Regions from separate parts of the Marinobacter sp. bablab_jr008 genome, predicted to be linked through region 3. Evidence: predicted binding sites of a transcription regulator. Region 3 holds the regulator's gene; each other region holds the start of a gene.

Region 1 (10,044 bases), on a different contig from region 3:
TCGCTGGCGGCGCGTTTTTCATGGCTGTGGGCAACGGCCCGTTTTACCAGTGCGACTGCGTCATCCACATCAAAGGGCTTGGGCAGGTATTCGAAGGCGCCGGTCTGGTAGCTGGTCACCGCGCTTTCAAGATCCGAGTGCGCAGTCATGATGATAACCGGCACATCCTGATGCAGTTCGACGATCTGGGAGAGCAGGGTAATACCATCCACCCCTGGCATCCGGATATCGCTGATGATGGCGTCCGGTTGCTCGTGTTCCAGCCGCATCATGATGCTGTCGCCGCTGTCGAATACGCGCGGTTGCATGCCAGCCTGGCTCAGGGCGCGTTCCAGCACCCATCGAATACTTCTGTCATCGTCGATAATCCAGACGTTTGCCGGTTGGCTCATTTGCTGTCCTCCAGAGGCAGGAAGATGATGAAATCGGTTCTTCCGGGCTCACTCTCGCACTCCACCAGCCCCCGATGCTGGCCGATGATGCTTTGGGTAATGGAAAGGCCGAGTCCGGTGCCCGAGGCCCGACCGCTGATCATGGGGTAGAAGATGTTCTGCAACAGCTCCGGCGGGATGCCCGGGCCGTTGTCGATGATGTCGACCCGGCACACCAGCCGGTGACGGCGATGGCCGATGGTGAACTGCCGCAAGGCCCGGCTGCGAAAGGTAATCGTGGGTATTGCCGAACTGCCGCTTGCAGCTTCGTTCTCGAACGCGGCTTCCATGGCGTTGCGGGCAATATTCAGGAAGGCCTGAATCAGTTGCTCTTTGTCGCCGGGAAACTCCGGGATACTGGGATCGTAGTCGCGCCTCAGACTTACTCGGCCTTTGCTTTCGGCTTCAATCAGGGTTCGGACCCGCTCCAGAATCTCGTGGATATTGGTGGGGGCAATCTTCAGGGCTTTGTTCGGGCCGAGCATGCGATCCACCAGGCTGCGCAGACGGTCCGCCTCGTCGATAATCACACGGGTATACTCACGCTGGTCGTCGTCTGAAAGCTCACGGTCCAGCAGTTGCGCCGCGCCACGGATGCCGCCCAGCGGGTTCTTGATCTCGTGGGCCATGCCGCGCACCAGGATACGCGTGGTCTCCTGTTGCGAGATGATGTCTTCTTCCCGGCTGATACGCATCAGTCGGTCTCGAGGCTGGATCTCGATCAGCAGTTCGGTCGGGTCCAGGCTGATGGGAGTCACCGAGTAATCCACCGTCAGTCTGGCACCGCTGATCAAAGCAAATTCAGCTTCCCGGCGGGTGTAGGACTGGCCGTTCTCCACTGCGGCATGCAGAGTGGTCAGGGCATCCTCGGAATCCACCAGAACCTCCTGTAAGGGGAGGCCATGGCTTCGGGTCATACTGGTTTCAAACAGGCTCTCGGCGGCGGGGTTGAGGTAACGGATAGCCAGATCATCGCCAAGTACCAGTACTGCGGTTGTCAGACTGTCCAGAATGCTCTTGTAACTGCTTCCGGATATGGTGGCTGGATGGAATGGCATGCGTTGCTTCCGTTCTCGACTCATAGGATGTACCCCTGCGGCTGCAAAAAGCGAACCAGTTTTTTGGCATCGGGTAGCCAATGGGCAAGGATCGGGCAGAACGGGCGCGGTAGCCGGTACGCGGTGCTGTAGCTTGGTGCAGTAGTGAACGGTCTGGCGACAGGCAGCCCGGATTTTGCCCCTTGGCTGCCCAAAGTATGGTCACAACATGGTGCAATTGCACCATGGTGGTGCAGATAAGATTTAGTTGAGAACGGATGGGCGGTGAATCGTGAAGGTAATTGAATTGCCGGATTTCACGCGTACTCCGTTTTCATCGACAATATGAACGCCCGCATTATGAGTGCCCCGGTCGATATTGCTGACGGCTACCGAGCCTGAACTGCTCTGCCCGACCGGTTGTCCATCCAGGGTCACCTCAAACTTGTGGCCCCGTTTCAGCGGCGGTGTGCTTTGCACCTCGAAGGTAACGTTGCCGTTACCGCTGTGAAACGCCTGTTCATTGGCGGGGTACTGGAATGACACAGACTGGTAGGCTGCGCCCTCACGTTCTACCCGCTCGCGGAGTTGTTCGGGTTCCTGAACCACTTCGGGCTTGGGCAGGGTAATGGTGGTAACAGGTTTCACCTGGACCTCTTCACCGCCTTCCATGGGTTCGTCGGAAAAGGTGACGTTGCCATAGGCGTCAACGTGGCGGTAGACCTCGCTGTATGCTGTGGTCGAAGCCAGCATCAGCAGGCCAGCGGCGAGTACGAACGGTGCTTTCATGGCGATAACCTGTGGTAATGAACTGCTTTGATTATCGATTGCGGGCAAGGTCATTTCAATGTTGTGGCCTGCTTCCTTGGTTACATATCGTTAAGGGCGTGGGTCTTGGTTCAGAACTGGGATTGAGGCCACAAAAAAGCCCCGCACGGGGCGGGGCTTATGGACTGCATAGTCTGCACCGAATTGGTGCGGAGCTTTAGCAGGAGTAGTACAGATCGAACTCGACCGGGTGAGTGGTCATGTTCAGACGCTCGACTTCGCCACGCTTCAGGTCGATGTAGCCTTTGATCATGTCTTCGGTGAACACGCCGCCACGGGTCAGGAACTCGTGGTCTGCTTGCAGGCAGTCCAGGGCCTCGGACAGAGTCTCGGCAACCTTCGGAATGTTCAGGGCTTCTTCCTTCGGCAGGTCATACAGATCCTTGTCCATGGCATCGCCAGGGTGGATCTTGTTCTGGATACCGTCCAGGCCGGCCATCATCAGGGCGGCAAAGGCCAGGTACGGGTTAGCGGCCGGATCCGGGAAGCGCACTTCAATACGACGAGCTTTCGGGCTGTTCACGTACGGAATACGGATGGAGGCAGAACGGTTACGGGCAGAGTAGGCCAGCATAACCGGTGCTTCATAGCCTGGAACCAGGCGCTTGTAGCTGTTGGTGGCCGGGTTGGTGAAGGCGTTGATGGCCTTGGCATGCTTGATCACGCCGCCGATGTAGTACAGGGCAGCTTCGCTCAGGCCCGCGTAGCTGTCGCCGGCAAACAGGTTCTTGCCGTCTTTGCTCAGGGACATATGAACGTGCATACCGGAGCCGTTGTCACCCACAACCGGCTTGGGCATGAAGGTGGCGGTCTTGCCGTAGGCGTGAGCTACGTTGTGCACGCAGTACTTCAGGATCTGAACTTCGTCTGCCTTGCGGGTCAGGGTGTTGGCGCCAACACCGATTTCACACTGGCCAGCGGTGCCCACTTCGTGGTGGTGAACTTCAATTTCCAGGCCCATGGATTCCATGGCGGCACACATGGCACCACGCAGGTCGTGCAGGCTGTCGACCGGCGGAACCGGGAAGTAGCCGCCTTTTACGCCCGGGCGGTGGCCAATGTTGTTGCGGTCGAAATCTTCACCGGAAACCCACGCGGCCTCTTCAGAATGGATGTGGTAAGAGGCGCCTTGCATGTCGACGTTCCACTTAACGGAATCGAACACGAAGAACTCGGGCTCAGGGCCGAACAGGGCGCCATCGGCAATGCCGGTGGACTTCAGGTATTCTTCGGCGCGACGGGCAACAGAACGGGGATCGCGCTCATAACCCTGCATGGTAGAAGGCTCTACAATGTTGCAGGTGATGTTGACGGTGGTTTCTTCGGTGAACGGGTCCAGAACGGCGGTTTCGTCGTCCGGCATCAGGATCATGTCGGATTCGTTGATGCCTTTCCAGCCGGCAATGGAGGAGCCGTCGAACATCTTGCCGTCAGCGAAAAAGTCTTCGTCCGCCTCGGTGGCGGGCAGGGTCACGTGCTGCTCTTTACCACGGCTGTCGGTGAAACGCAGGTCAATCCACTTGACTTCGTGTTCTTTGATCAAATCAATCGTCTTGGACATTGTGCATGCTCCGTAAGGTTTTACATGTTCGTTGTGCCGGATCGTTCAGTGTTCTGAGGCCCGATCTTTTTTCAGGTCAGGGAAGCTTACCAGAAGCTTGTGGCCCTTACCCTCACTATGCGGCTGCTTTGGTATAAGCAATCGGCTTGCCAGTTTTTGTCGGCTGCGCCAGAACAGCGCAGCGACAAGGCTTTCGGGCTAATGTGGCGCAGCTCCTTGGTCGAAGAGGGCGCCTGTTGCACCATTGCGGCGCACCATGATGGTGCGAGTTCGCTGATAACGCATAATTATGGTGCAAGCCCCGATTGGTTACATATTAGGCACTAATCTTCATATTATCGCCATGGACTTTTCGATATACTGCGCGCCGCTAATTTCTTCAGGATACCCGTTGTGATTGATAAGCTTAGAAACGTTGCCATTATTGCCCACGTTGACCATGGCAAGACCACCCTGGTTGACCAGCTGCTGCGCCAGTCTGGCACGCTGGATCGGAAAGAGCTCGAAAACGAGCGCGTAATGGACTCCAACGACCAGGAAAAAGAACGTGGCATTACCATTCTGGCAAAAAACACTGCTCTAAAATGGAAAGACTACGACATCAATATCGTAGACACCCCGGGCCACGCTGACTTTGGTGGTGAAGTAGAGCGTGTGATGAGCATGGTAGACAGTGTGCTGCTGGTGGTGGATTCCATCGATGGCCCCATGCCGCAAACCCGTTTCGTGACTCAGAAAGCTTTCGCAGCGGGCCTGAACCCGATTGTGGTCGTGAACAAAATTGACCGTCCGGGTGCCCGCCCGGATTGGGTGGTGGATCAGGTGTTTGACCTGTTCGACAACCTTGGTGCCACCGATGAGCAGCTTGACTTCCCGATAGTCTATGCCAGTGCGCTGAACGGCATCGCCGGCATGGATCATGAGAATCTGGACGACAACATGGACGCCGTGTTCCAGGCCATTGTTGATCATGTGCCAGCGCCTTCGGTTGATCTGGATGGCCCGTTCCAGATGCAGATCTCCCAGCTGGACTACAACAGTTTCCTGGGTGTCATCGGTATCGGTCGCATTATGCGCGGTAAAGTGAAGACCAACACCCCGGTGGTGGCTATCGGTGCCGACGGCAAGAAGCGTAACGGTCGTATCCTGAAGATCATGGGCCACTCTGGCCTGCAGCGTGTGGAAGTTGAGGAAGCCCAGGCTGGCGACATTGTGTGCGTGAGTGGTCTGGACCAGCTGTTCATATCTGACACTCTTTGTGATCCCTCCAACGTAGAAGCCCTTCCGGCGCTGACCGTTGACGAGCCCACCGTATCCATGACGTTCCAGGTAAATGATTCACCGTTTGCCGGTAAAGAAGGCAAGTATGTGACCAGCCGGAACATCAAGGAACGCCTGGAAAAAGAGCTGCTGCACAACGTAGCGCTGCGGGTGGAAGAAGGCGACTCGGCCGACAAGTTCAAGGTATCCGGCCGGGGTGAGCTGCACCTGTCGGTTCTGATCGAGAACATGCGCCGCGAAAACTTCGAGCTGGCCGTGGGCCGGCCGGTGGTGGTAATCAAGGAAGTCGACGGCCAGAAGCAAGAGCCGTACGAAAACGTGATCATTGATATCGAAGAGCAGCACCAGGGCCCGATTATGGAGCAGATGGGGCTGCGCAAAGGTGACATGACTAACATGATCCCGGACGGCAAGGGCCGTATCCGCCTGGAATACACCATTCCGGCCCGTGGCCTGATCGGTTTCCGGAACACCTTCCTGACCATGACTTCCGGTACCGGCATCCTGACCTCCACCTTCAGCCACTACGGCCCGGTGAAGATGGGCGACGTAACCAGCCGTCAGAACGGTGTCATCGTTTCCATGGCCACCGGTACTGCGCTGACCTATTCGCTGGAAACCCTGCAGAGCCGGGGCAAGCTGTTCCTGGACCCTGGCCAGGAAATCTATGAAGGCCAGCTGTGCGGTATCCACAGCCGTGATAACGACCTGGTGGTTAACCCCACCAAGGGCAAGAAGCTGGACAACATGCGTGCCTCCGGTAAGGACGAAGTGATCGGCCTGGTGCCGCCTATCAAGTTCACTCTTGAGCAGGCGCTGGAGTTTATCGACGACGACGAACTGGTTGAGGTAACGCCCAAGTCCATTCGTCTGCGCAAAAAGCTCCTGACCGAAAACGAGCGTAAGCGCGCTAACAAGAAGTAACTCTTCCGGGGCCAGGAAATCGTTGTGAGGCAGTAAACGCTTCCGTCTGTTTTCCTGGCCCCTGTATTTTCCTCGCCCGTCTCAGCTAGACTGCCGTTATCCCCGAAACGGAGTTTTCCATGCTGACCCTCTATCCTGAAATCGAGCCCTACGCACGCCACCGACTGGCGGTGGATCATCCCCATGAGCTGTACCTCGAGGAATCCGGCAATCCGGACGGAATTCCGGTGATTGTCGTTCATGGCGGGCCGGGTGGCGGTTGTGAGGATTACCACCGGCGCTTTTTCGACGCCGAACGTTTCCGGATTATTTTGCTGGATCAGAGGGGCGCCGGACGATCGACCCCGTTGGCCGAGCTGGAGGGTAACAGCACAGACAAACTGGTTGAGGATCTTGAGGCGGTTCGGCATTTTCTCGGCATCGATCGCTGGTTGCTGTTTGGGGGAAGCTGGGGCTCCACGCTAAGCCTGGTCTATGCCGAAACCCATCCAGACCGGGTTCTGGGGTTGGTGTTGAGAGGTATCTTTCTGTGCCGGCCCCAGGATATTCACTGGTTTTATCAGGACGGCGCCAGCCGGGTATTCCCGGATTACTGGCAGGACTACCTTGCCCAGATTCCGGAGGTGGAGCGGAATGATATGGTGTCGGCCTACTACCGGCGCCTGACCAGTGCCAATGAGCTGGTGCAGATTCAGGCCGCGAAAGCCTGGTCCGTCTGGGAAGGGCGGTGCGCCACATTGCATCCCAATCCCAAAGTAGTAGAGCATTTTGGCCACCCTCATGTGGCCATCGCGCTGGCCCGGATTGAATGCCACTATTTCATGAATCATGCGTTCCTTGAGCCCGACCAGATCGTGCGTGATGCCTCGCGGCTAAAGGACATTCCGGGCGTGATTGTTCACGGCCGCTATGACATGGTTTGCCCGCTGGATAATGCCCTCGCGCTGAGTAAGGCCTGGCCGGAGGCGGAATTTCAGATTATCCGGGATGCTGGCCACTCGGCATCCGAGCCGGCAATTGTGGATGCCCTGATGCGGGGCGTTGAGAATGTGGTTGCCAGAAGTCTTCCCTCTGTTGGCTGAGAATGCGACTTTTTATTGATCTGACAGGGTTGCGGTGGTCTTGCGGGCTCTATACACTTTTCGCGTTTCAGAAATTTAACCCTCGGTGTTAACGCTCAAGGGAATGAATGAAAGGACTGATCCAGCGCGTTTCGGAAGCCAGTGTAGCCGTGGATGGTGAAACGATTGCCCGTATTGGTCCCGGGTTGCTCTTGCTCCTCGGCGTAGAAAGGAACGATACACTGAATGAGGCAAAGGAACTGTGCCGAAAAATCCTCTCCTATCGGGTTTTCCCCGATGAGCAGGGCCGGATGAACGTGAATGTTCAGGATGCCGGTGGCTCATTACTTGTAGTCCCTCAGTTTACGCTTGCTGCTGACACGTCCTCTGGCACGCGCCCGGGTTTTTCCCTGGCGGCCGCACCGGAGCTGGCGAACCGGCTTTATGGTGACTTTGTGGCTGAAGCAAGTAGCCAGCTAGGCGTCGAGCGTGTAGGTACGGGGAAGTTTGGTGCAGATATGAAAGTGGCACTGATCAATGATGGCCCGGTTACCTTTATGTTGGAGTCTGCCCGGAGAGGGTAGTGCACAAAAATGTGACGCAGTTGCCAACAGTGCCTCACGAAAGTGCGTGATTTGGGGTATTGTTTTGTGGCCTCAGAATGTGAAGGCCTCGGTTGGAAGGTAACCGGTTGTTTTGTGGATTTTTTTCGTTATCTGGCCCTGAATTTGTTGTGGAAACGGGAGAGGTTGTTAGTCCAGGCTGATCTAACGACAAAGGTTACGAATGCAAATGGGGCTAAAAAATGGCCATTAAAAATTTGCAAAAAATGGAACATTGTATTAAAGCAGGTTCATCACGCAGAGCTTTAATAAAGCTGTGTAAGTGGTTGAGATCTAAGGCAAGCGTGCTTGTCTTATAAAAAGAAGAAAAGCTGTTCCCACAGGAATGACAGGGGCAGTCAGATACCCGGCAGGCAGAGCCAAGCGTTGTGCCGGCCAATAAAAATCGGGATTTAGACCCGTCGAAAACCTGAGTTAACTCAAAAAGGAAGACGCAACATGAAAAAAAACGATTCTTGCTTCTGCTATTGCAGCTGCAACCTTCTCTGGCGCTGCTCTGGCCCAGGAAAGCAACCTGCCGACTATCTACGGTAACATCCAGCTGGCCGTTACCCATGATAACGTCGACGGTGGCGGTTCCGAAGTTGAGCATTTCGACAATGGTTCTACCATTGGCGTGCTGCACGACCACCAGGTCGCTCCGGGTGTTGAAGGTTTCTTCAAAGCCGAATTCCACTTCAATGCTGACGATAACAACGACGCTGGCTCTGGCATCTATGAGATCGACGAAGCTTATGTAGGTGTTCGTGGCGATAACTTTGGTCAGATCTGGTAGGTAAGGACGATTCAACTTACGAGACAGCTGTTGACGAAATCAACCAGTTCTTCGAAGTTGCAACTCTGAGCCTGTCTCCGGGTTACCAGACTGGCGAAAGCGACCTGATTCAGTATCGCTCCCCGTCCTTCGGTGGTCTGACTCTGGGCGCAGCTGTTCAGTTCAAAGGTGATGGAGAAACTAGCGTTCGCCAAGTGGCTGACCCAGTAACTGGCGAGCTCAGCGATGTTGAAACTAGCGGCGAGAAAGCTTACCCATGGCAGCTCTCAGCAGTGTATGCAGTTGATGCTCTGGAACTGGCCTTCGCTGTTGACTCCAACGACGGTGCCGGTTCTTCCAACGAGAACACCTACGGCCTGCGTGCCAGCTACAACCTGGACAATCTGCGCCTGACAGGTGAGTTCCATACCACCAAAGATGCTCAGGACAAGTTTGGCGTAATGGGTGTTTACACTCTGGGCAAAAACCAGTTTGCACTCGCCTATGAGCTGGTTCAGTATGATGACAAGTATGCTGGAGACGACGCCGCTCGTCTGGCAGACAAGGATGTGGATACTGTTACCCTGCAGGCGCTGCACAACCTGTCTGACAACATGTATGTCTATGTCGAAGGCTACCTCGGTGGCGGTGACGACGGCGTATACGGCGTTGCTGACAAGAGCGAACGCTCTGTTGCAGCCGTTGGTGCAACTTACTACTTCTGATCAGCTAACCAGCTAATCAAGTAGTCTCAAAAACCGGTGACTCAGGTCACCGGTTTTTGTATTTTCAGGGGCCCGTTTTTTGGAGTCTGTCATGGCCGTCGAACTTGAAATCAAACTGACCCTATCGGAACGGGCGCAGGCGCAAGCCCTGGAGTGGTTGCTTGCGCAGCCTGAGGCCAAGCCTGGTGGTCAAAAACTCCTGGTGAATCGCTACTACGATACGCCGGACGCAGCGCTCAACAGGGCCAGGGCGGCACTTAGGGTGAGGCAATCCGGAAATCGCTACATCCAGACCCTGAAAACCCAGGGCGAATTTGTTGATGGCGCCCATCGCCGGCAGGAGTGGGAGTGGCCGCTGCTAGGGCCTGAGCTGGATCTGTCGCTGCTCGAAAGTACGCCCTTGAAAAAGCAGTTGGATCTTCAGCAACTCCAGGTGGCCTTTGAAACCAACTTCGCCCGCCAGGTGGTCATGCTGGAAACTGCGGATGCGCTTGTTGAAGTGGCCGTGGACTCCGGCGAGATTGTGGGTGGGGGACAATCCCGAGCCCTCCACGAAGTGGAGTTCGAGCTGAAATCCGGAAACCCAGCAGCACTGATTTCCTGGGCACGGATGTTGGCAGATGAAGTGCCAGTGTTTCTGAATCTGGTGAGCAAAGCCGAGCAGGGATACTACCTGGCCGGAATCTATCGACCGGAACCGGACCAGGCTCCTGGCGAGTTGTCTGTCACGGAGTTTCTCCAACAACTCAGTCTCAGTTGGCTTCTGCAAAAACCGCTGAATTGCCCAGAGGCTGCTCTGCTGCAGGTAAAAAACGCGGC
Region 2 (10,044 bases), on a different contig from region 3:
GATTTTTGTGCTGTCCGGCGAATTCTGTGATGAACACGGCCGTTATCCCGCCGGGAGCTGGATTCGCAGCCCGCATCTGAGCCAACACCATCCGTTCGTAGAGCATGAAACGGTCATCTGGGTAAAAACCGGTCACTTACCGGTCAATCATTCTCCTGAAACGTAAAAAGGGCCCCAATCGGGGCCCAAGAGAGCGTGCAACGCTGCTAGCTAGAGATGATATTCAGGACGCGTAACGCCCTTGCCACCCGGCGCCACCCAGCAATTCATCACTGGCCCGCTCATGGCCATTCCCCGTGAGATGCAACTCACCTGCTGGCACCGCGAAGACGTGGTAGGCCTCAGGACCAAACGGATCAAGAGCGGTATCGATGTATTGGAACCGATCCGGAACCGGCTCACCCGACATTGCCACCCGGAACTGCCGTTCCACAGTAGGCGTGGTTACATTCAAAGGCTGCTGTACCCAAAGGAAGACCGCTTTGTGCGGCACCAGATACTCGCAGCGCACCACTTCATAACCCTCTCTCAAGGTCAGGGTGGTAGGCTCTTTACCAGGCTCAAGTCTGAACTTGTGAATCGTTTTCATAGCTGCGCTCCTCTGGATACTGCGGAATACGATTCCATAATGGAGCACTGCAGAATTCGATAAAATAAGTTTTATTAAGCAAAAAACATCGTATTTTTCGATGCTTTAACAGAGTGAAGTCTAGCGCTCAAAGATCCCCTGACGAGCCTCGCAGATTGCCCTCACCCCCTCATGGGCCAGCTTTCGGCTTCGGGAGACCGCAAACAGCTGATCCGTCACCTCATCAAGCGAAGCGATCAGAGCCACCTGATACTGACGGCACACCTCATCCTGAATCATCGTAGGCGCCGCGAACACACCAAGTCCCTCCCGACCAAACACCTTGATAAGGGCGCTGTCATCAACTCGGGCAACCAGGTTCATTCGGACATTATTGAGATTGAACCAGTGCATCAGTTTCTCGAAATACGGCGCATCGGTAGCGTTCGCCAGTAACGGCTGGTGATTGAGCGAGTGAGGAAAGCCGGTTTTGAGCTGCTCCGCCAGTTCGGGTGCAGCAAAGAGACTGATGGTAGACCGGGATAGCGGATGAACCGCGAAACGTTCAGGAGATTCTGCCTGGGGCATTCTATCGGTCAGTACAACGTCGAGCTCCTTCCGCTTGAGGCTGAGAAGAAGATCTTCCGTCCGGCCGGTCCGGCATTCCAGTTGCACGGGCCGGTTCAGCTTCATCGCCGGGTGAAGGAGGTAATAGGCGATCAGTTTGTGGATAGACGCCGATATGCCCGCAGACAAGGACAGCGGCCTGTGTTCAGGCCCCGCCCTCAGGGTTTCAGACAACTGACCGGTTAGCTCGAAGATCTCATCGGCATAACTGCGAACCATATGGCCGAGTTCTGTGAGCACCAGTTGCCGGCGCTCGCGGCTGAATAACCGGCCACCCACCGCGCCTTCAAAGGTCGCAAGCTGGCCACTGAGGGTCTGGGGTGCCAGGTCGAGCACCTCGCTGGCTCGGGCAATAGAGCCTTCGCGGCTAATAACCCAGAAATAATAGAGATGTCGGAGGTTCAGATTCTCCACATCGGTCCCCTACTCCGCATTGAACAGTTCCCGGCTATTTTTTGCGATAGATGATGCCAGGGTGACACTGGACCATTTCGTAGAGATTGGGAAGCCCGTTCAAAGACTCAGAAGCACCAAGAATCAGATAGCCTCCGGGGTTCAGAGCACCATGCAGCCGGGTAAGAATGTCCTTTTTCAGTTCCGCTGAGAAATAGATCAGCACATTCCGGCACATGATGATGTCGAACTTGCCAAGCATGTATCGATCCAGCAGGTTCAATTCCTTGAATTCCACCATGGACTTGATTTGCGGTCGAATCTGCCAACCACCGTTGGCCGAGGGGGTAAAAAAGTGCTTTTGACGCTCCGGCGACAGCCCGCGGCCGATGGCGATCATTTCATACTCGCCTCTCCGGGCAACCTCCAGCACGCTTTTGGAAATGTCCGTTGCCGTGATTTTTACATCCCGCAGCTTACCCGGCCGGGTACGGCGGAATTCGTCAATTACCATGGCTACGGAGTATGGCTCCTGGCCAGTAGAACAGGCGGAAGACCAGATTCTTAACGGCTGGAGTGAACTGCGCTCGGCAAACTCTGGCAAGAGCTTTTCCTGCAGAATCCGGAACGGATGGTTGTCCCTGAACCAAAGTGTCTCGTTGGTCGTCATCGCGTCGATGACCACCTCGCGCAAGCCTGCCCTTCCAGGCCTCTTTAATCGTTCCAGAAGCTCTCCAAGGGAATTCAGGCTGTTTTCTTCGAGAATGCGCCGAAGCCTGCTCTTTACAAGATACTGTTTGTTATCACCCAGCAGGATGCCGCACGCATCCTGCAGGAACTTTTTAAAGGCTTCGTATTCCTGGGGCGTTATGTCCGCTTTCATTGGATCTCTTCGTGGGTGAAACCATCAGCCGAGCATCAGTGCTGATCAATAATTTCCATTACTCGCTCGGCCAGCTCATCCGGGCTGAATTTCGCCATGAAATCGTCTGCGCCCACTTTCTGCACCATCGCCCGGTTGAAGACACCGCTCAGCGAGGTGTGCAGCATTACATACATTTCTTTCAGAGCCGCATCTTCTTTGATTCTGGTAACGAGGGTGTAGCCGTCCATTTCCGGCATCTCAACATCAGAGATAATCAGAGACAGGTGGTCGTTCGCTTTCGACCCGTCCTGAGTAAGCTCTCTGAGATACTGTAGCGCTTGCTTGCCATCATTTTTGGTAACCACTTCCATTCCGATGGCGGTCAGGCAACGCTCGATCTGCCTGCGAGCCACGGAAGAATCATCCACAACCAGCACGGGCAAATGACCCGGAACGCGTTCCGCACTTCGACTCACCAGCTCTTCCGTCACATCTTCCCTGAGCGGAGAAACTTCTGCAAGAATCTTTTCTACATCTATGATTTCTACAAGTTTATCGTCAATCTTCGTAACCGCTGTCAGGTAAACATCCTTCCCTGCGCCCTTCGGCGGAGGCAAGATATCTTCCCAGTTCATATTCATGATCCGGTCTACGCCCGTTACCAGAAAGCCCTGGGTTTTACGGTTGTACTCGGTGATGATCACGAAACTGGTAGACAACTGCTCTTGGGGAATACCCGGCAGACCGATCGACATACTCAAATCAATAATGGGAATGGTCTCACCACGAATGTGGGAAACGCCTCTGACGACGCTCCGGCTATTGGGAATCGACGACAGTTTCGGGCACTGAAGAACTTCCTTAATCTTGAATACGTTGATGCCGTACAACTGCCGCCCCCGTAGACGGAACAGCAATAGCTCAAGCCGGTTCTGACCGACTAGCTGGGTGCGCTGGTTAACGCTGTCTAATACCCCTGCCATGATGCTTTACTCCTGGCGTGCCTATACCGGCATCAATATTGCTTTGACCTTTGCAAGGTGTTTTCAGGCCTGTCCAAGACAAATCTTTGACGCCTGCAAACCTGTTAAGGGTTAACGGCCCGACAACCCGAATCCTTAACGTGTTTCGACAAAATCCACAGATACAGACAGCATAGGACAAACCGGTGCGTATGCGAATCATCTTTTTGGCTGCATTGTGTCTATCACTGAGCCCAATCACTCTGTCTTCAGAGAGAACCAGTGCTGAAGCCATCCGTAACGCTGCCCAGACGTTCCTGGCAGAGTGGTCCAGAACCCTTGCTGCCGAGGGCTACACGAGCCGCTACGAAGTTGGCGCTATCGACAGCCGCATCGCCCTTGCTGCCTGCAACCAGGGGCTGAACGCCGAGTTTGCGGGCGATCCGCTACAGACCACCAGCCCGTCGGTCCTGATTTCCTGCAGTGGTGAGCGCCCCTGGAGAATGTACGTTACCACCAGCGTCGAGGTTCACGGCCCTGCCCTGATAGCAGCCCGTCCTCTGGCGCGGGGCGAACGCCTGACGCCGGACCTGGTCACCGTAAATTCGGTGCAGATCAATGCCAGTCGTCGCGGCGTACTCACCCGCAAAGAGTCCGTTTCAGGCATGATGATGCGCCGCCCGGTGAACGCCGGCACGGTAATGACCCCGGATCTCCTTGAAGCTCCCAACGCGATTGAGCGGGGTGACCATGTTATTATCACCGCGCGCTCAGGCTCATTCTCGGTATCATCTCGCGGTAAGGCACTGGCGAGCGCGGGCGTTGGAGAACAGGTACTGGTGGAAAATCTCCGCTCGTCCCGGACAGTCAAAGCTCGTGCCGTTGGCGCCGGGCGGGTCGAAATTCCGATGTAAGGCGGCAAACAGCAAGAGCGGCAAATGTTTTCCGTTTTGTAACTAAAGTATGGCGCGGATTTGCCGTTAAGCAGATATAAACCCGAATACGCCACTTTCTTGTGGCCCCAGGCAAGCAGGTATTGATATGTCAGTTGACTTAAATGGAATTGGCCCCGGCCAGGTCAACACCACGCGCACCACGGCCGACAAAGCCTCAGGCAATCGAACGTCACAGGCGCCCACAGGCGAGCAAGCCAAGGCCCAGAGCCCCGCTGCCCGTGGCGAAAACGTGAACCTGAGCAATCAGGCGAAAAACCTGAAGCAACTTGAGCAGAAGCTGGGGGACTACCCCGAAATGGACGATGATCGCATCGAACAGATTCGTTCTGCTCTTGAGAACGGCACCTACAAGGTAGATGCCCAGAAACTGGCCCAGAAAATGCTTGAGATGGATAAAAGCATTTTCGGGTGAGTAAAGCATGACTGCACATGAACAGTTGAAAGCGATTCTTCAGGAAGATATCCGCCAGCTTGAGTCGCTGGCGGAAGTACTCCACCAGGAAAAATCCGTGCTCTCCTCTGCGGATATCCAACACCTCCAGGAAATGACCAGCCGGAAAAACCAGATTCTTGAGGGCATACGCGAACGCGCCAAAAAGAAGATTCACCTGCTGGTGAATATGGGCTACAAGCCCAATGCCGGAGAGCCATCACGCTTCATTCGCGCCGCTGGTATGGATGAGCTGTACCAACTCTGGAAAGACGCCGACACCCGTTTGCGCGAATGCCAGGCCGTGAATCAGAACAACGGCCGAATTCTTGGCCACCTGCAAAAGCGCCTGTCACGCCTTACCGACATCTTCCGAGGTGCTTCCGCCCAGCAGAAGCTCTATGGTGCCAAAGGTCAGCAGACCAACGTCTCAAGCACCAACATTCTGGCCAGCGCCTGATACGCCCATCGCTCACAGACAACGAAATGCCCGGAGATCTTCCGGGCATTTTTCGTTTCAGGGCAAGATTTTCAACGCGTATAGATGGTCATCTGGGAATCCGGGTGAAAGCGGATATCGCGAATGCTGACATTGCCCATGGGTGGAGTCTGGCCGCCCACCACGCGAATATTATCCATCCGGATTTCCTCGATACGCTCCGGAAATGCCAGCCTCAGGCCTCCGTCTTCCTGTAGCGTGTAGCGAGGCTCTGAGTCCCGGTAATGCACACCCGTAATTGTAAGGTCTGAATCCAGAAAACTGAGCACCGGCACGAATACATTTGCCGCCAGTCTGATCCCTTCCACCACATCGACATCGGGAGATTCTCCTGAGAGATCGTCCCGGGCGCTGGCGGGCATGGAAGACACGGCCTCCAGACGCTCCATCAGGCCAATACCGCTTTGTGCAGACACCCCTGACATTTCCTCTTCCGAGAGGGGGGTGAGTCCGCTCCGCTCGTAGAGTTCGCCCGCTCCGGCGCCTATCTGCGCTGCATTGGTGTTGCTGGACGCCAGTGACACCAAGGGCTGAAATGGCAAGGTGACCATGGTAACAAGCGCTGCTGCATTGCGGTAACGCGACTGATGCTTGAGTACGCGGTGGAGTTCCCTCTCTGAGATCCAGCCGGCAGCAATTAACACCTCACCGAGGCGCTGCCCGGTTTCCCTCTGAGCACGAAGCCCTTCTTCCAGCTGACCTTCAGACAGGTAGCCACGATTGATCAGCAACCGGCCAAGCCGGGATTTCTCTTCAAAACCCTGACGGATTCTCACCAGATTCCTCCTGCAGTATCAGTGATCACCGTACAACCCGGCCCGGTATTCAACAGTCAAGTGAAGCGTAGCCCACAACCTCTGAGCGTGCTGTTCTGATTTGCCCTTAATGGCGTAATGATCTGTTAAGATCTGCACAAACTACGTAATAACCGGATTATCTCAGTATTCTGGTCACCACCTGTAACAGAGAGCTGCCTTGAAATGACAAATCCCGTAAAACTCGTCCCGATTGTGATGTCTGTCCTGTTTGCCTTCGTTGCCACTCTGCTGACCACCTCACCAGCCGTGGCGCAGAACGAGGAACCGGCACTTCCTGAGGTCCGTTTTGTCACGACGGAGGGCTCTTTCGTGCTTCAGCTTCGGCCCGATGTTGCGCCCAAAACCGTGGAAAACTTTCTGGCTTACGTAAACAGCGGTTTTTACGATGGCACCATCTTTCACCGGGTTATTCCCGGCTTCATGGTTCAGGCCGGCGGATTCGATGAGAACCTGGGGCGTAAACAGACCCGAGCTCCCATCGTGAACGAAGCTACCAGCACCCTGCCCAACCTTCGCGGCACCATCGCCATGGCCCGAACCAATGCGCCGGATTCTGCCACCAGCCAGTTTTTCATCAATGTGGCCAATAATGATTTCCTGAACGCCGGAGTTCGGGGCCCGGGCTATGCGGTTTTCGGCAAGGTGACCGATGGCATGGGTGTGATTGATCGTATCGCAGGGGTCCAGACCGGCTACCAGCGCGGAATGGCCGATGTTCCGGTGAGCCCGGTCATCATCGAGTCCGCCGAAGAAATCACAAAAGACAACTAAGCCCCATGATTAACGACCTTCGTCCGCCGGCAATGGAACCGGCGGAGCTGATATGGCGAGACGGAGTGCCTGAATCAGCGCGCTTTGGCGACGTTTACTTCAGCAGAGATGACGGTCTGGCCGAAACCCGTTACGTGTTCATCGAAAGAAATGGACTACCCGGGCGCTTCGCCGAACTCGACAGGAACAGCCACTTTGTGATCGCCGAGACAGGCTTCGGAACCGGGCTCAACTTCCTGGCGACCTGGGCCGAGTGGCTGGCTCAACGACCTGACGATAAAGACCACGCAATTCTTCACTTCATCTCGGTGGAACGTTACCCCCTGTCTCTGGCCGATCTGGAAAAGGCCCTGGAGAGCTGGCCGGGGCTGCAGCCCCTGGCTCGGGAGCTGATTGAGAACTACCCACCGCTGATCAAAGGAACGCACCGCCTGGTACTTGGCGGCGGCGCTATCAGGCTTACCCTCTGTTTTGGCGATGTACTGGACGCCTGGAACGAACTGGAATTCGTGGCCGACGCTTGGTTCCTTGATGGGTTTGCGCCGTCGCTGAACCCGGACATGTGGCTCGAAAAAGCCATTCATCAGATTCGGGCTCACAGCCAACCAGGCACCACCCTGGCCACCTTCACCTCGGTCGGCAGGGTTCGTCGTGCGCTGGCAGATGAAGGCTTCGAGATGGCGAAAGTTCCCGGCTTCGGGCGCAAGCGGGAAATGCTGACCGGCAGACTGCCAACCTCCGAAGATGTCTCTGCCCCCACTGTCGGAACTGACCCCATCGTCATCATTGGTGCCGGGATCGCCGGTGCCGCTCTGGCCCGCAACCTGGCGGAACGGGGCGTTCCGGTGGTGCTTGCCGACCAGGCCAGGGGCCCCGGAGCAGGAGCTTCCGGTAACGACCAGGGGGCCCTGTACGTAAAACTCGGTGTCGAGTACAACGACCAGACAGAGCTCGCAGCCACCGCGCTTTGCTTCAGTCAGCGCTTCTACCAACGCTGGCAGGGCGAGTTCTGGCACCCAAGCGGGTTGCTGCAGCTCGCAGCCACAGACCAGGAGCAGGATCGCCAAAAGCGGTTTCTCGAACGCAGCAGCTACCCCGAAAACCTGCTGGGTGCCGTATCACCCGCAGAAGCTAGTCGTATTGCCGGCATACCGCTCCAGTGCGAAGGGCTATGGTTTCCGGGTTCCGGGTGGCTACAACCGGCCCGAGCGTGCAAAACGCTGATTGAGCACCCACTCATCCGCACGATTTTCGGGTTCAAGGCCGATACGCTGAGGTGGGCAGACAACCACTGGGTCATTCAGGCCAGTGACGGAAGATCTCTCAGAGCCGCAAAGGTTGTGGTTGCTGCCGGCCATGAAAGCACTGCCCTCGCTCCTGTACCTGAGGGCCAGTCACTGCGCCTCAAGCCCATTCGCGGACAGGTCACGCGTATACCCGCAGACGACTGCCAGCTTCCAGATGTAGTCATTTGTGGCACCAAATACCTGAACCCCGCTTATGACGGCAGTGCCATAACCGGTGCCACATTTGATCTTCGCGACGATAACCCCGAACCAACGCCCAAGGGGCATCAGGAAAACCTGGACCAACTTCGGGAACTGCTGCCCTCCGTAAACATCTCAGAGCACATACAGGCAGAACATCTTCAGGGGCGCGTGGGATTTCGCTGTACCACACACGACTATCAGCCGGTGGCAGGTCCGTGCCCCGGCAACAATGAGATATCCCGGACCGGCGTGTATCTGCTCACCGGTTTTGGCAGCAAAGGCCTGGTATGGGCTCCCCTGCTGGCGGAATATCTGGCCGACCGGATCTGCCAGCAACCGGCCTGCCTGAATACCCGACTGGCCCGTCGTGTGGAAACGGGACGCCTTTACCGGAACCAACTAACCGTATAGTAATAAACTCGAGCTATAGCGAACGGTCCGGCGGCCGATAAACCGTCATAAGGTGGCAGTAGAGGGGGAAATCCCCGGAGAGGTGGAACCATGTCCATTTTCGTCAGTGAACCCGGACGTCCGATCGGAACCCGGTTACCCGAAGCGTTCCGAAGTCGCCGGGTGGGCGATGTCACCGAGCTGTCGGAGTCTGCGTCCATTTCTGCCGAACACAGCGAGGCTACCGACGCCGAGTTCCAGCAGGCGGTGCACAGCGGCGGTGGTGGTAGCAGCTTCCGCGCACTTCAGGAGTATGGTGCCGCTGCTGCGGGCGAACGTCGGGAGGAAAGGGTTTACCTGCCCGTCGCCGACATCAGCTCGCCAGCGCAGTTTTCGGTTCCTGCTTCTGCCACCGTCGCAGAGGCGCTGGAGACCATGGAAGAACACGGCGTTCACCATCTGGTCGTGCTCTCGGATAACAATGTCGCAGGCCTGATCGACCTGCGCTGGCTTCTTTCGTGGATTCACGAGAACAGTTCGGAAGCTTTGAACCAAAGCCTGATTCACATCGAACTACCGGCTTTTCTGACTGCATCTCCCGAAACCGATGCCCATCAACTGGCACGCCTGATGCTCGCTCACCGGCTGAATGCGGCCCTGGTCATCAATGCTGCCGGACAACCCGCCGGCGTGGTCACCAGCACCGACTACCTGAAGCTCTATGCCAATGCGGGCCGACAGGAAGGGGCGGTCTGACCCACCCCGGACCTGCAACCCGGAGGATTACGGCGTTATCGGTGTCAGTAACTCACCTTCCGGGCTGAAAACAAGCAGCATCCTTTCGCCATTTCGGTTCACCAACGCCACCACTTCATCGTCGCGGTAATTCTCCAGATCGAGAATGTCCAGACCTTCGAATGCCAGTTGCCTACGCCAGTTGCGGAAGGCTACGTCAGATTCGGAGGTATCCACTCTCGCCAGGATACTCTCTGTGCCCGCCACCGGCGCCGCCTGGCCTTCAACAAAGCTCCCGTTGGTGTTGCCCGACACCACAATATCACCGTCAAACCGGACACCACGGGTCAGGAATTCGTTGGATAGATCACCCGCATCATCAACGGTGTACGCGCTCAGAGGTTCGCCTGAAGTATTGAATCCCAAAACAAAGCCGGCCCGATTATCCAGCCGCGTGCGAATAATTTCATCCTCCGCATTTTCGGTACCGGCATCCTCTGGCTGCGCTTCACGGAATCGGTAGCTATAGGGCGCGTCGCC
Region 3 (10,044 bases):
CCGGCGAGCCGGTGATTTCCCTGTTTTCAGACCTTGAAGGTCTGCAGGTGGATTGGCCCAAACCACTGGCAAAGACCGCGCGCGAGCGAACCCCCCTGTCGGTCCGGGTTGATCCGTTCCAGAGCGAAGGCGTGGCGATCGCTGCGCAATGGCAGGATCGTCTGGACGCTGAACTCCGTTTTAAAGAGACGGGCTTCGAGCTGGTCTTCGAACATTTGAATCTGGGCGCTCACCATCTGACCAATATCGCCATTGATGCGCTTGAGCTGGAGGACCGGTGGGTCGTTCATACAGACTCGGATCGGGCCCGGGGCAGGGTGGTGTTACCCAGAGAAGGAGGCACGGTAGAGGCCGACTTTGCAACCCTGCGCCTGGTACGGGAGACCAGTGCCGCAGAGCAGGACAACGAATTTCTGACTCTTGAGGAGCAGTTGCAGGCGTTCAGGGAGCTGGATATGGGAAATTGGCCCGACATTGATGCCAGAATCTCGGATCTCCGGCTGGATGGCGAGTCAGCGGGAAGCTGGCGTTTCAAGCTGCGCCCTGAACCCTATCGGTTGCGTGTGCAGGAGGTGGAAGGCCGGCTTGGATCCCTGGTGTTGTCCGGCGATATGACCTGGAGCATTGTGGATGACCGGGAAACGACCCGGTTTACTGGTAAGCTGGAGGGCGGGGCCCTTAAGGATCTGGAAGCGCTGACTGGCAGCACCATTCCGATGACCAACGAAGAAACGGCGGTTGAACTGGATCTGGATTGGCCGGGAAGCCCGAATAACATTGCTCTCAGCAAGATAAGCGGCACGGTCAGTGCCCGCCTGGACGACGGCATGATCATGGAGCAGAGCAATTCGGCGCAATTGTTCCGGGTCTTCAACCTGCTGAACACCGATACGCTCTGGCGCAGGTTGCGGCTGGATTTCTCGGATCTGTACGAACGGGGCGTCGCCTTCGACGCCATTTCCGGTAAGGCCAACATCATAAATGGCCTGGTGACCATGGATCCGGAACTGCAACTGGTGGGTCCGTCCGGCGCGTTCAAACTCAGCGGCAATACCAACATGGCCGAAGAGACGTTGGATATGCGCCTGGTCCTGGTACTACCCGTGACACAGAATCTGCCCCTGGCTGCCATACTGATGGGGGCGAGCGCCCCCATCGGCGGCGCCTTGTTCGTGCTCGATAAAATTCTGGGCGACCCGTTGAGCAAACTGACCAGTGCCACGTACAGTGTTACAGGAACCTGGAGCAATCCGGAAGTGGATCTGCGGGGCGTGTTCGATACCGGTGAGTAAGGAGGCCATGATGGTTCAGGTAGCGGCAATACAAATGGTCAGTACCCATGACATCGATGCCAACCTTGAAGAGGCCCGCATACTGCTGGCGGAAGCGGCAGGCGCAGGGGCGAAGGTGGCGGTGTTGCCCGAGAACTTCGCCGTTCTGGCCACCGCGCAGATGCTGGAGTGTGGCCGCCGGGAGGTGGGTAACGAGCCTGTTATCCGTTGCTTTCTGGCCGAGCAGGCCCGGTCATTGGGGATCTGGATTGTCGGCGGTTCCCTGCCGTTGGCCAGTCGGCGAGATGGTTCAGAGATAACAGGCCGGGTACGCGCCACCTGTCTGGTGTACAACGATCATGGTGAAGAAGTGGCCCGCTACGACAAGATTCACCTGTTTGACGCCATGGTTGAAGACGCCCACGGCCAGTATCGGGAATCGGATACCTTTGAGCCCGGTGATCAGGTGATTACGGTGGATACGCCGGCCGGACGACTGGGGTTGGCGATCTGTTACGACCTTCGCTTTCCGGAACTGTTCCGGGCCTTGAGAGAGCAGGGCGCCGAATGGATCTGCCTGCCCAGTGCCTTTACCTGGCAGACGGGCAATGCCCATTGGCACGCCCTGATACGCGCCCGCGCCATTGAAAACCAGGTCTGGGTGGTGGCGCCGGGGCAAGGGGGCCAGAACAGTAGCCGGCGAAGAACCTATGGCCACAGCCTGATCTGCGATCCCTGGGGTAAGATCGTCAGTGAGTTCGACGAAGGTCCGGGCATGGCTTGCGCCAATCTGGACCTGGAGCAACTGCATCAGTTGCGAAGCCGTATGCCCGTGTGGGAGCACCGGCGGCTCTGATTACTGCTCGGCGTCGTCGATCCATTCCCGCAGAGCCCGGAACAGCTTCCGGGCCTGGCCGGTATTCTTGCCTTTTTCGACTTCCTTGCGGGCATTGCGCACCAGATTGCGCAGGTGCTGCACATCGGCCGAAGGGCAGTAATCAATAAACTCTCCTACCACCTTGTCACCTTCGGAAATCATCCGGTCGCGCCAGCGCTCGGCCAGATGGTGTCGGCGGGTATGCTCTTCGCTGCCAGCGTGGAAGGCGTCGATGGCACGGCCAATAGCTTCGGGGTCGTCCTCCTGGCGCAACACCTTCCCAATGTACTGCAAGTGTCGCCGGCGGGCCTCACGCTGGGGAATCCGGCGTGATTCAATGATCGCCGCTTTCAGGGTCTCGCTGATGCTCAGCGTGGCCAGCTGTTCGTCGTTAAGGTCGAGCATGCGTTTGCCCAGATCCTGAAGCGCGTGCATTTCGCGCTTCAGCTGCGATTTGCTGGGGCCAAGGTCGTCCTGGAATTCGTCGTCAAATTGGTCAGTCATGGTAGGTCACAGGTTGCTCAGGCATAGAAAATGGTGGCCAGTCCCAGGAAGGCCATGAAGCCGACAACGTCGGTTACGGTGGTGAGTATCACACTGCCGGCCAGGGCCGGGTCAATGTTCCGGGATTTCAGGAACAGCGGCAAGACGGTGCCCACCAGCGCCGCCGCCACCAGGTTAATAACCAGTGCCGCCGCGATGATGGCACCAATCAGCCAGTCCTGGAACCAGACCACCGCGGCGGTGGCAACCACCACCGCCCACAGCAGGCCGTTCAGTACCCCGGACAGAAACTCACGGTTCAGCAGCCAGCCCACGTTGGCACCGCTGATCTGGCCAACGGCCATGCCCCGGATCACCAGGGTCAGAGTCTGGCTACCGGCAATGCCGCCCATGCTGGCCACAATTGGCATCAGTACGGCCAGTGCAACGACTTTGGCAATAGTGTCTTCAAACAGTCCAATCACGGCCGATGCGGTAAAGGCCGTGATCAGATTGATGCCCAGCCAGACCGCGCGCCGGCGGGTGGTCTTCATCACCGGGGCAAAGGTGTCCTCGTCTTCATCCAGACCAGCCATACTCATCAGGGAATGGTCTGCGTCCTCACGGATAACGTCGACCACGTCATCGATGGTGATCCGGCCCAGCAGCTTGTTGGTCTCATCCACCACAGGGGCAGAAATCAGGTCGTAGCGTTCGAACAGAGTGGCGACCTTGGTGTCGGACAGGGACACGGGAATGGGTTCAATGTCCGTGTCCATCACTTCCCGAACGGTAGCCGCGGGATTGGATACCAGCATCCGGGTAATGGGCAGCATGCCGATAAACTCGTCCCGACGGCTGACCACAATCAGGCTGTCGGTCATCGGGGGCAGGCTGCGGTGACGGCGCAGGTAGCGCAACACAACGTCGATGCTGATGTCCGGCCGTACCGTGATGGTATCGGTGTTCATCAGGCCGCCGGCAGTGTCCTCCGGGTAAGCGAGGACTTCCTCGACCCGCTGACGGTCTTGCTCGTCCATGGTGTCCAGGACTTCCTGGATCACCGTGTCCGGCAATTGCTGAAGCAAGTCGGCCAGGTCATCCGACTCGAAATCTTCCAGAATGTCCGCCAGCTCCTGCGCGTTCAGCTGGCTCAGGAAGTAGCTACGAATATCGTCGCCAAGGTACTGGAGGACTTCCCCTTCCAGCTGCTTGTCGACCAGGTTCCAGAGCAGGGCCCGTTGGCGTGGTGGCGAGGATTCCAGAAGGTGAGCAATATCGCTGGGGCTCAGACCGCCATTCAGAATGCGGGCCACCTGCTTGAGGGCACCACTGTCCAGCGCTTCACTGAGTGAGCGAAGGCGTTGGCGGGCCTGGCTTTTTTCCAGAATGTCGGTCATTGAACCACCTGCGATCAGAAAACCTTTGCATTATAGCGGAGTTAGGTGGCACACGTGAGAAAGGATTGTAGGTGAATGACGAAACCGGAGGTTATTCCCCTTCACCAAAATAATCGTTGATCAGGGCAGCCAGCGCGTCGATGGCATCCTGTTCGTCCGGGCCATCGGCAACCAGTTCCACTTCGGTGCCCTGGCTGGCGGCCAGCATCATCACCTGCATGATGTTCTTGGCGTCTACGTCCCGGCCTTTGCCGCGGATTCGCACCTTGCTGTCAAAGTCTGATGCGGTGGCCACAAGCTTCGCCGTGGCCCGCGCATGCAGGCCGAGTTTGTTGATGATGGTGATGGGGCGGCAAATCATAGGCGCTCAGATTTCTCCCCGGGCTTGAAGGTGTGGCAGTTCGGTGTGGCGCACCTGCACATTGCGGTAATTGTCGCGGAAATAGCGTCCGAGCTGCTCACACACATAAACGGAGCGGTGCTGGCCACCGGTGCAACCGATGGAAATGGTCATGTAGCTACGATTGCTGTCGGCAAACGAGGGCAGCCAGGTATTCAGGAAGCCCGTGACGTCATCCACCATCTGACGTGTCAGCGGTTCCCGTTCAAGAAATTCGATGACCGGCTGATCAACGCCGGTGTGCTTGCGCAGGCTGGTGTCCCAGTATGGATTGGGCAGGCAGCGGACGTCGAAGACGTAGTCTGAATCCACCGGCACGCCATGTTTGAAGCCAAAGGACTGGAACAGCAGTGCCAGTTCCTGATCCTTGCGGCCGGCCACGCGCTGCTTGATCATGTCGCGTAGCTCATACATGGAGAGCCCGGTCGTGTTGACGTAAAGATCGGCCAGCTTTGACAGGGGTTCCAGTAATTGCTTTTCGTTGGTGATTGCCTCCCGCAGAGACGTCTTGTCATCGCTCAGCGGATGCTTGCGGCGGGTTGCGTGAAAGCGCTGCAGCAGTGACTGCTCGTCGGCATCCAGGAAAATGATTTCAAGCTCGACACCGGTCTGCTTCAGTTGCTGGTAGATGGTTTCAAAATTGGCCAGCTCGGCAGAAAGATTACGGGCATCAATACTGACGGCCATTTTCTTCAGCCGGCCCGGTGCTTCCTGGGTGGCCGCCTCCCGGGTCAGCGGGAACAGCAAACCAATGGGCAGGTTGTCGATGCAGTAGAATCCCAGGTCTTCCAGCACATGCAGAGCCGTACTCTTGCCGGAACCGGATCGGCCACTGACGATAATCAGCTTCATGGGACTGTTTCTCCTTCAATCTGCCTGGCAGCCTGTCCAGATATCAGGCTGATCTCAGTGATTACTCTCCGCCATACGCTGGTAAAGGCTCGCGGCATCTTCACACTGGCGCAGCCGGGCGCAGAAGGTGCTGTCATTGAAGCGCTCCGCCAGCTGGCTCAGTAACTCCAGGTGTTCACTGGTGGCTTCTTTGGGGACGATCAGTGCAAACACCAGATCTACCGGCTGGTTATCGATAGCATCAAAGTCTACCGGCTCCTCCAGAGTCATCAGCACGCCGATGACCCGGTCCAGGCCTTCCAGTCGGCAGTGGGGGATGGCAATACCCTCGCCGATACCGGTGCTACCCAGCCGTTCGCGGGAGACCAGATTGTTGAAGATCTGGGTGTCGCTGAGGATTTCATCCTGAAAGTGAATCCGTTCAGCGATGAACTCCAGCACACGTTTCTTGCTTGAGGCCGGCACCTTACACAGGGTCAGTTCAGGGGCAAGAATATTGTCGATGGTCAGGGATGGCTCGCTCATGGATCGACTGCATGTCCGTAAAAAAAAGGCTGCGGCCGGTTAGCCCCGCCGCAGCTCGTTTCATGAAACACCCGGTAAGGTTCGCGCTTCAGCGACCGCCGTTACCGTGCATCCGGTCTACGTTCTTTTCCTTGTGCTTGAGGATCTGACGGTCCAGCTTGTCGACCAGAGCGTCGATTGCGGCGTACATGTCCTCATTTTCTGCCTTTGCGTGAATCTCACCACCAATCACGTGCAGCGTGGCTTCCGCCATCTGGCGCACCTTCTCGACCTCCAGTGTGACCTGGCAGTTACTGATGTGGTCGAAGTGACGCTCCAGCTTCTCGAACTTGGTGTTGACGTAATCCTTCAGAGCGGGAGTCAGTTCTACGTGATGGCCTGAAATGTTGAGTTGCATAGGCGTCTCCTGTTGTCATACTGCCGGCGTGCTTGCCGGCTTGCGTGCCAGTGCATCTTGCACCGGCGAAAGTTTAAACCAGGCGTTTTCGTTCGTTCGAGGGAGGAATATGCATGGCCTCCCGGTATTTGGCCACGGTACGCCGCGCCACGTTGATTCCCTGTTCCCCTAGCATGGCTGCAATTTTGCTATCGCTCAATGGCTTTTTCGGGGTTTCCTCGGCAATCAGCTTCTTGATCATCGCCCGGATGGCTGTAGACGAGCATTCGCCGCCCTCGGCGGTGCTGACGTGGCTGGAGAAAAAGTACTTCAGCTCAAAAATACCGCGGGGCGTGTGCATGTACTTCTGGGTGGTAACCCGGGAAATCGTGGACTCGTGCATTTCCACCGCCTGGGCAATGTCAGACAGGATCAGAGGCTTCATGGCTTCTTCGCCCTGATCGAGGAACCCTTGCTGGTGTTCAACGATGCGGGTGGCCACTTTCAGCAGGGTTTCATTCCGGCTTTGCAGGCTCTTGATAAACCATTTCGCTTCTTGCAGCTGGTCGCGCAGGTAGGTGTTATCGGCACTGCTGTCAGCCCGGCGGATCAGTGACGCGTAGCTGGCATTCACCCGGATACGCGGAGCGATTTCCGGGTTGAGTTCAACCCGCCAGCGGCCTTCGTGTTTGCGTACGATGACGTCCGGGATAACGTAATCCGGTTCGGCCCGGTCCACGACATCGCCAGGGCGAGGGTTCAGGCTGGTGATCAGGGCCAGTACCTGTTTCAGCTGGTCTTCCTTGAGCCGGCTGCGGCGCAACAGCTGTGCGTAGTCCCGGTTGCCAAGCAGATGCAGGAACTGGGTAACCACCAGTCTCGCCTGGCGCAGCCAGGGGGTATCCGGTGGCAGCTGGTTGAGCTGAATCAGCAGGCATTCCTGGAGATCCCGAGCGAACACGCCGGGCGGGTCGAAGTGTTGCAGGCGGTGGAGTACCGCTTCCACTTCGTCCAGTTCCAGCGGATCTTCTTCGGATTCGTCCAGCAGCCCTGCGTGAATGTCCTCGATGTCAGACGTCAGGTAGCCGCGCTCATCCACGGCATCCAGCAGCGCGTGGGCAATGGCCTGATCCCGCTCGCTCAGGGGCGTCAGGTTCAGCTGCCACTCGAGGTGATCCTGCAGGGTTTCGGTGGGCGAATTACGAGTCTCGAAATCCGATTCGTGCTCGTCTTCGCCCTTGCTGGCCGGAGCCGGGGCAGACTGGTAGATGTCATCCCAGGCGGTATCAACCGGCAGATCATCAGGAATGTTGTCCGGAATATCGTTCTCGGACGACCAGTCTGGGCCGTTCTCGGTTTCGTCCCAGTCCGGGCTCGCGTCCTGGTGGCTGTCGTCCTGGGTGGTCTCAGAGCCGGAAGCTTCGCTGTGCTCGTGCTCTTCGCGTTCGTCGCCTTCAGCGTGCTCATCGTCCTCGGAGGTTTCCAGCATGGGGTTTGATTCCAGCGCCTGCTGGATTTCCTGCTGGAGATCGAGGGTAGAAAGCTGCAGCAGGCGTATAGCCTGCTGCAGCTGGGGCGTCATGGTCAGACTCTGGCCCAGCTTAAGCTGTAATGAGGCTTTCATAACCATGGCTCAAGATCCATAACTCGTGGGCATCCCGGTTGTTGCTTTGCCGGCGCACAGGCCGAAAAAAATGTTGTACGCTGGTTACTTGCCATTGTCTGTAGACAGTATAAGCAAGTTTTTTGCCGAGTTTACTTGCTACAGATCATCAAAACAATCAGGCCTCGGATAAACCCTGTTTTATCAGGTCAGAGCCGGAACTCGTCGCCCAGATATACTTCTTTCACCTGCTGGTTTGCCAGAATGGCTTCGGCATTGCCGGAGGCAATGATGTGGCCTCCGGAAACGATGTAGGCATTCTCGCAGATGTCGAGGGTTTCCCGAACGTTGTGGTCGGTGATCAAGACCCCGATGCCCTTGTCCCGAAGGTGCCGGATGATGTGCTTGATGTCACTCACTGAGATGGGGTCTACGCCCGCGAAGGGCTCGTCCAGCAGAATAAAGGCAGGCTCCATGGCCAGCGCCCGGGCGATTTCAACCCTGCGGCGTTCGCCGCCGGATAGTGCCATACCCACGCTGTCCCGGATGTGAGTAATGTGGAACTCTTCCAGCAACTCTTCCAGCTTGGCGTCCCGTTCCGCCCGGCTCATGCCTTTGCGGGTTTCGAGGATGGCCATGATGTTGTCCCGTACGGTCAGTTTGCGGAACACGGAGGCTTCCTGGGGCAGGTAGCCGATGCCCTTGCGGGCGCGGCCATGCATCGGCAGCGGGGTGATGTCCTGGGTGTCGATGGTGATCCGGCCGTGATCCGCAGGCACCAGGCCCACGATCATGTAGAAGCAGGTGGTCTTGCCGGCGCCGTTGGGGCCGAGCAGGCCGACAATCTCGCCGGAGCGAATTTCCAGAGAAACGTCCAGCACCACTTTTTTCTGCTTGTAGCTTTTTGCCAGATTACTGGCCCTGAGAACTGCCATCCGAACCTTTCCCGTCACTGGATTGAGCTGAATTACGAGGCTGAATCACCATTTCCACCCGGCCGGAGCCGCCGTCGGATGGCGTGCCGCCTTCCGCAGTAACAACGCGGCGAACGGTGTCGTAGTGGATGACATCGCCCCGGAATACGTTGCCACCCTGTTCGATGACGGCCTGTCTTTCAAAAATGACCAGGTTTTCATCGCCAGACCAGGTGATGTTCAGGGCCTTGGCATCGGTCATGCCTTCGCCTTCCTGGCCAGGTTGCCGGTAATGGGCGGGGTTGCCGGCGGCTTCAATCCGGCTGACACCTTGTTGGTTCCGGTAAAGTACCACCCGATCCGCTTCCAGCCGGGTTTCGCCCTGGATCAGTTCGACAGCGCCGGTGTAAACGGCCGTACCGGCGCTATCGTCCAGGCGGGCAGAATCGGCACTGACCTTGATGGGGATGTCTGAATCCAGATTGAATGCCGATACAGGGCCGGCCAGCAATGCCATGGCCAGAATCACTGGCCGGCAGAAAGATCGTTTACCTGACGGTTTCATATTGTCCCTCTACCCGGGAGTTGAGTTCGAGAATGCGTTCGTCGATCCAGGCTTTCATGCCGGTGGAGCGGGTGACGCCGAAAGGCTCGGTGATGGACACCGGATGGTCTGTGTAGACGGTGCCGTTGCTGTTGTCCAGGGTCAGTGCCTCGGTTTCGAGAACGGCTTCGCGGCCTTCGGACTGTCGGGTCAACCGGACGTTCCCCGTAAGTTCCAGCTTTTCATTGTTCTGCTGAAGGCTACCTTCATTGGACTCGATGAGCCAAGGTTCGGGGCTGCCCTCACTGAAAAGCCGGGCTCTCGGCGTGTCCAGATGAGCCGTGCCGGTTTCTTCAAACTGTTCAATTCTGGGGCTTGTGAGATCAATCTGGAGGTTGCCTTGCTCATCCCATGCACGGTACTGGCCGCCCACCACAAAGCCGTCGGGTTCTGCGGGCCCCCGCAGGTCGCTGGCGGCATTCCGTGAGCTGACAGGCTCGTCGCTTTGCCACAGCAAAAAAACGGTTGCTGTTACGGTGACGGCCAGGGCCAGGGTTGTAACCCGCCGTTTGCCACGATCGCCGAAAAGCCGCTCGGTGATCATGCTGGCTCGTCCAGATAGGGAGCAAGAGTGGTGTCCAGGTGCCCTTGAGCCCAGAGCAGGAGATCGCAGGCCTCGCGCACAGCGCCCTGTCCACCGTGGCTGCGGGTACAGTAGTCGGCGTGTTGCTGAACCAGCCAGTAGCCGTTGGGTACCGTGATGCCAAGGCCGGCAAAACGCAGCGCGGGCAGGTCGGGC

Evidence for each region. The regulator sigma-54, encoded in region 3, starts transcription at its own class of promoters, with help from an activator protein. The targets are predictions, from matches to a motif close to ANTGGCATNNANNTTGCTNT.
Region 1: glnA (glutamate--ammonia ligase) is a predicted target of sigma-54. The motif match lies at 3,992-4,011, and genes of this name have one in related genera.
Region 2: flgA (flagellar basal body P-ring formation chaperone FlgA) is a predicted target of sigma-54. The motif match lies at 3,462-3,481, and genes of this name have one in related genera.

What each region holds. Positions count from the first base shown of each region.
Region 1 is NZ_JACDWW010000061.1:49,802-59,845, reverse strand. Features, by position in the region: gene ntrC (nitrogen regulation protein NR(I)) at 1-392, opposite strand, end outside; gene glnL (nitrogen regulation protein NR(II)) at 389-1,513, opposite strand; gene JIF53_RS11730 (DUF4124 domain-containing protein) at 1,733-2,257, opposite strand; gene glnA (glutamate--ammonia ligase) at 2,454-3,857, opposite strand; gene typA (translational GTPase TypA) at 4,251-6,062, shown strand; gene pip (prolyl aminopeptidase) at 6,182-7,144, shown strand; gene dtd (D-aminoacyl-tRNA deacylase) at 7,252-7,707, shown strand; gene JIF53_RS19645 (porin) at 8,198-8,521, shown strand; gene JIF53_RS11700 (porin) at 8,515-9,225, shown strand; gene JIF53_RS11695 (CYTH domain-containing protein) at 9,317-10,044, shown strand, end outside.
Region 2 is NZ_JACDWW010000075.1:28,279-38,322, reverse strand. Features, by position in the region: gene JIF53_RS15280 (cupin domain-containing protein) at 1-166, shown strand, start outside; gene JIF53_RS15275 (hypothetical protein) at 224-589, opposite strand; gene JIF53_RS15270 (LysR family transcriptional regulator) at 710-1,609, opposite strand; gene JIF53_RS15265 (CheR family methyltransferase) at 1,644-2,471, opposite strand; gene JIF53_RS15260 (chemotaxis protein CheV) at 2,507-3,436, opposite strand; gene flgA (flagellar basal body P-ring formation chaperone FlgA) at 3,622-4,329, shown strand; gene flgM (flagellar biosynthesis anti-sigma factor FlgM) at 4,457-4,783, shown strand; gene JIF53_RS15245 (flagella synthesis protein FlgN) at 4,791-5,261, shown strand; gene JIF53_RS15240 (pilus assembly protein PilB) at 5,333-6,076, opposite strand; gene JIF53_RS15235 (peptidylprolyl isomerase) at 6,281-6,889, shown strand; gene mnmC (bifunctional tRNA (5-methylaminomethyl-2-thiouridine)(34)-methyltransferase MnmD/FAD-dependent 5-carboxymethylaminomethyl-2-thiouridine(34) oxidoreductase MnmC) at 6,895-8,790, shown strand; gene JIF53_RS15225 (CBS domain-containing protein) at 8,881-9,525, shown strand; gene JIF53_RS15220 (hypothetical protein) at 9,553-10,044, opposite strand, start outside.
Region 3 is NZ_JACDWW010000059.1:107,495-117,538, reverse strand. Features, by position in the region: gene JIF53_RS09155 (YhdP family protein) at 1-1,292, shown strand, start outside; gene JIF53_RS09150 (carbon-nitrogen hydrolase family protein) at 1,303-2,127, shown strand; gene yjgA (ribosome biogenesis factor YjgA) at 2,128-2,652, opposite strand; gene mgtE (magnesium transporter) at 2,670-4,031, opposite strand; gene JIF53_RS09135 (HPr family phosphocarrier protein) at 4,123-4,392, opposite strand; gene rapZ (RNase adapter RapZ) at 4,399-5,283, opposite strand; gene ptsN (PTS IIA-like nitrogen regulatory protein PtsN) at 5,338-5,808, opposite strand; gene hpf (ribosome hibernation promoting factor) at 5,897-6,205, opposite strand; gene JIF53_RS09115 (RNA polymerase factor sigma-54) at 6,279-7,808, opposite strand; gene lptB (LPS export ABC transporter ATP-binding protein) at 7,997-8,722, opposite strand; gene lptA (lipopolysaccharide transport periplasmic protein LptA) at 8,700-9,266, opposite strand; gene lptC (LPS export ABC transporter periplasmic protein LptC) at 9,250-9,849, opposite strand; gene JIF53_RS09095 (KdsC family phosphatase) at 9,846-10,044, opposite strand, start outside.